DNA from 2 places in the Lysinibacillus sp. CNPSo 3705 genome. Region 1 is predicted to be linked to the other one. Evidence: a T-box and tRNA genes for the amino acid it is inferred to sense, from the RefSeq annotation. Region 1 holds a T-box; the other holds one or more tRNA genes.
The links. A T-box is a leader RNA that pairs with one kind of tRNA and senses whether it is charged. The one in region 1 lies ahead of argS (arginine--tRNA ligase), so its partner is inferred to be a tRNA-Arg.

Region 1 (3,427 bases):
GGCATATTTAGCAATTTGTGATGGATCTGCTTGCTCAAAAGCGTTGACAATTACATTCGGAAACTGTTCCAGTAGTAACACAACTGGCCATGCTTGCTCCCCTAATGCTTCAAACGATACTTCGTAACTATGTTTATTTGCTTTTTCCAAAAGAGTTGAGATACGGGCATACGTATATTGTATATAAGGCCCTGTTTCACCTTCAAAATGCATCATTTGCTCAATCGAAAAGTCAATATCATGAAGACGATCATTCTTTAAATCATTAAAAATAACCGCTCCTACACCAACCTGACGTGCAATGTTCTCTTTATCCACTAGATTTGGATTTTTTTCCTCAATATTTCGCTTCGCCGTAGCTATCGCTTCTTTTAGTACTTCTACTAATAGAACAATCTTTCCTTTACGCGTCGACATTTTTTTACCGTCTTTTAGAATCATCCCAAAAGATACATGCTGTAAGTCTTTTGCCCAATCGTATCCCATCTTCTCAATTACGTTAAATAGTTGTTTAAAATGAAGAGATTGTTCGTTCCCTACAACATAAAATATTTTTTTAGGATCATATTGTTGTTTACGATAAAAAGCAGCTGCTAAATCACGTGTAGCATAGAGCGTAGCACCGTCTGTTTTAGTGATTAAGCATGGAGGCATATTGTCTATTTCAACGACATACGCACCATCTGATTGCACAAGTAGATCTTTTTCTTTCAATTCTTTAACAACAGCAGTCATTTTGTCATTGTAGAACGCTTCCCCAGCGAAAGAATCAAAGTTTATCCCAAGCAATTGATAAATGGTTTTGAATTCTTCGAGTGATGCATCTCTAAACCATTGCCAAAGAGCTAAAGCCTCTCCATCACCATCTTCTAATGCTTTAAATGCGGCACGCCCCTGTTCATTGAGTGTTACATCTTGCTCCGCTTCTTCGTGGAACTTTATATATATTTTTAACAGTTCCTCTATTGGAGCAGCTTCAATTATTTTTTGATCGCCCCATTTTCGATAGGCAACGATTAACTTACCAAACTGTGTACCCCAGTCACCTATATGATTTATACGAATTGCTTGATAGCCATTTTTCTCAGCAATATTCGCCAAAGCATTCCCGATCACTGTTGAGCGTAAATGGCCCATGGAAAAAGGCTTCGCTATATTTGGGGAAGAAAAGTCTAAAACTACATTCCCTTTTGACTCCTGATGAGTCCCGTATAAATTTTCTTCTTTTACTATTTGGCAAAGTACTTGATGTGTAATCGTTGGCTGATGGTAAAATATATTGACATAGCCACCTACTACTTGAACTTCTTGTATTAAATTACAGCTTAAATTGTGTTTTATGTCGGATGCGATACTGTTTGGAGATTTTCTTAATTTTTTTGCCAGTGTAAAGCACGGGAATGCTACATCTCCTAAGCCCAAATTTTTCGGTCTTTCTAGTAGATCTTGAATGTCATTAACAGATAACTCATTATTTAATGCCACAGCGATACTTTTCGCAATTTGTGTATGCATATTCATTCTCCTCTCAATAAAAAAAGCCCCCATCTCTAAATATAGAGACGAGAGCATAGTTATCCCGTGGTACCACTCTAGTTGCCATATAAATATGACCACTTTCCATTGTTAACGAGGTGACTCCCCGATATTCTCTACTACTCATTCGAGAACCTTCTCCAAAGTGCGTTTCATTTATGGCTGCTGCATTAGGCTCACACCATCCCTAATTCGCTTTCCAGTAGCTCCATAAACTACTCTCTTTTTCATCGAATTTGACTGTAATTTCAAAATATTCTACACGAGCTACTAATTATTGTCAACAGTCTTTTCGGAAATATCAAGAAGTAAATGTATGTTTACCTTAAAAATGTTCTGCTGAATAATTAACAATAACACTTTTTTTAGCTCGCCAAACATTTCGCACCTTATTTTTCTTGATGTCATAGTACGAGAGTACGCTCTCCTTAGGTATTTCCAAAATACTATAACCCTTTTTTTCATCAATAAAACTAGATAAGAAATAAAACCCTTCTTTTTTTTCATCGAATTTAACAGAGCGAATTTTTGAATAAATATTACTACTATCTAGTAAGTGCTTTACTTTTTTTTGTTTTGATATCTATTTCAACAACATGCGAAATAGGACTGTCTATAGCTTCATCATAGCTGATAATTACAGAGTTAGCATCTGGTGCCAATGATGCGCCACTAATAAATCTTTCTACATCGGCTATATGTTTCTTTTTTTGTCCTTCCATATCATAAATATCTAAACTGTATTTGGTCGGTTGTAATTTCGTTTGATTTTTATTAACCTCGTCAAGTTTTTTCTGATCTTCGTCCTCGGAGAAAGAAACCACAATTAATTGATTATTGTTCGGGTTATAATTAAAATCTAAAACACTGCTATCCTTGTTGTCTTCGTCCCATATTTGTATTTTCTGCGTATCAAGATTATAGGTAGCCATATGAAAATTTTTAAGTTCATCTCTTAATAGCACTCTCATAAAGATAATTCTTTGCGCTTTGTCTATTTGGATAAAGTCAACGTTATGAAATACAGTGGTTAATTGTTTCATTTGATTCGTGTTTAGGTCATTTTCAAATAATTGTATTGTATGATCTGAAATGCCATCAGCAAAATACAATATATTAGTACGTTCAGAATAAGCGAAAGCAGTAAAATCCGTCGTTTCCTTACTAAATAGTACTTTACTTTTATTTTGACTCTGATCAAAATGATAGAATGTAAACTTCAAACTTTTAGGATCAAACACATTGATATAAAGTTTAGATTCTGAGGGAATATGATCATCAATTGAAAATATTTTTTTACTAAAGACAATGCAAATCATTACGGTAATTATCAAAATTAATGTAAGTCTCTTCAAGATCCCCTCCCTTTCTACTATAAAGTTGCTATTTCGCCCTACTATTTAATGTACCCCTCATCCTTACCTGCTAGAACTCTTCCTAAAGGTTATTTAGCTTACGAGTACTCACAACACATTTACACTTCTTTTTATATAATAAAAGTAAAACCAGTATTATTTGGCAATCGTCTAATAAATGAACACGTAAGGAGGTACGATATGGAGGAAACAATAACAGCAAGCGGTTTATCACGAGATCAGGTGATTGAGGAGTTAATGTCCAATTATGGCCAAGCGATTCTGCAGCTTGTTTATACATATGTACATGATACTGCTCTTGCTGAAGATTTGACGCAAGAGATTTTTATCAAGTGCTATAAGACTCTCTCAACATATCAGGGGCATGCCAGTTTGAAAACTTGGTTATGGCGCATTGCTATTAATCATTCAAAGGACTATATAAAGAGCTGGTACAAGAAAAACGTCGATGTTATCGAAACGAATGTGTTAGAGGAAACGTTAGAAACGAGCGATTTGCTTGAGCAAGTTGTGAA
Region 2 (3,427 bases), on a different contig from region 1:
AGAAAGTTCGAAGCGACGGAAAGAAGAGTCAGAGCGACGGAAAGAAGACGCTGCGACGGAAAGAAAGGCTGAAGCGACGGAAAGAAGAGTCAGAGCGACGGAAAGAAAGGGCGAAGCGAAGGAAAGAAGACGCTGCGACGGAAAGAGGAGTCAGAGCGACGGAAAGAAAGGCCGAAGCGACGGAAAGAGGATTCAGAGCGACGGAAAGAAAGGCCGAAGCGACGGAAAGAAGAGTCAGAGCGAAGGAAAGAAGACGCTGCGACGGAATGAAGAATCAGAGCGACGGAAAGAAAGGTTGAAGCGAAGGAAAGAAGAGTCAGAGCGACGGAAAGAAGAGTCAGATCGACGGAAGAAGACGCTGTGGCGGAAAGAAGGCTGAAGCAACGGAAAGAAGAGTCAGAGCGACGGAAAGAAAGGTCGAAGCGACGGAAAGAAGGGTCGGAGCGACGGAAAGAAGGGTCGGAGCGACGGAAAGAAAGGTCGAAGCGACGGAAAGAAGACGCTGCGACGGAAAGAAGTCCATCAAACCAATACAGTTAATGTCGAACAAAAAAAGACATCCCAGAAATAATCTGGGATGCCATTAACTTTTTTATTTACGTTCCATAATTTGGTCGATTAGGCCGTATTCTTTTGCACGCTCAGCTGTCATGAAGTTATCGCGGTCTGTATCTCTTGCAATGACTTCAAGTGGTTGACCAGTGCGTTCCGATAAAATTCCATTTAATTTTTCACGTAAGAATAAAATACGTTTTGCAGCGATTTCGATTTCAGTTGCCTGACCTTGTGCACCGCCAAGAGGTTGGTGAATCATTACTTCAGCATTTGGTAATGCGAATCGTTTACCAGGTTCACCAGCAGCAAGTAGGAAAGCACCCATAGATGCTGCCATTCCGATACAAATTGTTTGTACTTGTGGCTTGATAATTTGCATTGTGTCATAAATTGCCATACCAGCAGTGATAGATCCACCTGGTGAGTTAATGTAAAGGAAAATATCTTTGTCTGGATCTTCTGCTTGTAGGAATAGAAGTTGAGCAACAATTGAGTTAGCAACGTTGTCATCAATTGCACTTCCTAATAGGATGATACGATCTTTTAGTAGTCGTGAATAGATGTCATAAGCACGTTCACCACGACTTGTTTGTTCAATAACTGTAGGAATTAAATTCATGTTAAATCCTCCTTAAAAAACTAAATTCGAATACTTTTGCTGAAAACTTCCTTGGTAATTCAGCTGTATCCTTATCATACACATTATAGTCAGGGAAGGTCAAATATTAACCCTGTTAAAGTAAAATAAATTAAATCAATTTTGCCTTAGCGTATTTATAGTGCTGCCTCGCTTTCGCCACAGAAACCATTTGCCGCCGCCGCCTCGCTTTGGCCACAAAAACATTGGATGCAATAGCCTCACCCTCGCTCAGAAACCATAGGATGCTACCGCTTCGCTTTCGCAACAGAAACCATTGGATGCGCCGCTTCACTTTGGCAACAAAAACATAGGATGCAAATGCCTCGTCCCCGCTCAGAAACCATAGGATGCTACCGCTTCGCTTTCGCTCAAAAAACATTGGATGCAATCGCTTTGCTTTTCGCCACAAAAAACTTGGATGCAATCACATCGCCCTCGCCTAGAAACCATTAAATCTTACCGCCTCGCTGTGCTACAAAAAACATTTCCCATTACCGCCTCGTTCCACGCAAATAAGGAAGTACCGCAAACGCTTTGCTCTCACGTAAATAGATACTGTCTCCAAAATTTAAAGGGTATCAGCATAATTCACAATCTGTGATATCCGTCTGTAGGTTATCTTTTTTTCGTAGGTTTTTGATACTTATTGGATGAAGATAAAAAAAGTTAAAATGTTTTGCATTCTATAGTTGAAATATGGGCAATAGGTTTGTATAATTGATAAGGTCACATAAGTTAAAGTACAGTACACTATTTTGCAGGTATGCTTCACATGAGGGTTATCTACATCATGCTTTTCTAAAGCCTAGGGTGAGTACTTTTTTTTTTGTTTAATTGCCCTCGTGGTGTAATGGATAACACGTAAGATTCCGGTTCTTGCACTGGGGGTTCGATTCCCTCCGAGGGCGCCATTTTACTGATTATTTGATTTACTTTTATAACTCAATTCTCCTAATAAGTAGTTTAGCAGCCTGCTTAGTGGGGAAAAGAGAAGGGAATATAATGGAAATATTGCCTAATAGGCATTATTCCCGTATATGTTCCTTTCAAACCTTCAAAAAAGCAACAACTCCAAATTATTTTTAGTGAACATACTGTACGTGAAGACTAGTTATACTAGTCGAAAAAAAGAATCCTATCTGAGGGGATTCTTTTTTTTTACAAATAGTCTAAAAATAGCACCAGGATGAATGGCAAAACATTCACTCCAGGTGCTATTTTTAGTTATTCGATAGGTGATCGGCTTGACTTGGCGAATCCATGAACGAAAAGCATTAAAACATTAAACAAGAGCAGCCCCTGGGTGATAGTGACCACAGGTGGGGCTGCTCTTGTTTTTTTAAATTAATGAAGGGGATTTGTTGTAGTGCTGTATGCATTAAGCATTGTTTGCATATCTTGTTGAGAAAATTGAGGTACTTGATAGTAGCCATGCATATTTTGGTATATAGATAATTCGTATGCCATTTCAATGCAGTTGGGAATACTATCGGCAATAACGCGACGAACAACAGGGTTTGTAGTTTCTGTTGCTGCTGCAGTCATACCTTTTGCCACACCTTTTTGAGCGCCAAGTAAGAAGCCAGAAATACATTCATCGCTGAGCTCATTTGCATTTTGCATTGGCTTTTTAGGTTGGCCAGGAGTTAATCCATATTTAAAATTATTTCCTGTCTCCATTTGATAGCGACCTGTAGGAACAGATGGATCATGACCTGTGTTATAAGATTCCACAATTGTGTTATACATACCTAATGTGAAATTATATTGGCGATCCAAAATACTAAGTAACTCTGTGTCCTTAACATGTGGACGTAAAACAATGGATTGATTCATACAAGCAATGATTGCACCGATTGTTTCATGTAAGTCCATTTGCTCATGTCCACCATGATTTAGGCTTTGTTGTTGATTAAACGATGTTTGGTTTGATGATTCGTTTTGAAACGATTGTGTCAAAAAAAGCGCCTCCTAAATATCATAGTTTGTTACAGTATTAAGTATGGCACGTTAGAGAAATTTCATACGGTATTAATGTATTTGCATATATGTAGAATAGGGATGTTTTTTTTGCTGCACATTAATGGTAAGAAAAAAGAAAGGCCTATCATGGATGATAGCTAAAAGAAAGCGAAGGAGGTTTTTACATTGAAAAAAATAGTTGGACCTGTAGGAATAATCGTTATTATTTTAGTTGTATTAGCCTTACTATTTATTCCAAAATACAATAGT

Region 2: it has a tRNA-Arg gene. The T-box ahead of argS (arginine--tRNA ligase) is inferred to sense a tRNA for this amino acid. The anticodon was not compared.

The regions. Positions count from the first base shown of each region.
Region 1 is NZ_JAQZSD010000029.1:45,534-48,960, forward strand. Features, by position in the region: gene argS (arginine--tRNA ligase) at 1-1,521, opposite strand, end outside; T-box leader at 1,556-1,776, opposite strand; gene PVA17_RS13645 (hypothetical protein) at 2,082-2,891, opposite strand; gene PVA17_RS13650 (sigma-70 family RNA polymerase sigma factor) at 3,093-3,427, shown strand, end outside.
Region 2 is NZ_JAQZSD010000033.1:42,319-45,745, forward strand. Features, by position in the region: gene PVA17_RS14995 (hypothetical protein) at 1-379, shown strand, start outside; gene PVA17_RS15000 (hypothetical protein) at 361-540, shown strand; gene clpP (ATP-dependent Clp endopeptidase proteolytic subunit ClpP) at 593-1,174, opposite strand; tRNA gene PVA17_RS15010 (tRNA-Arg) at 2,032-2,106, shown strand; gene PVA17_RS15015 (spore coat protein) at 2,540-3,154, opposite strand; gene PVA17_RS15020 (LemA family protein) at 3,344-3,427, shown strand, end outside.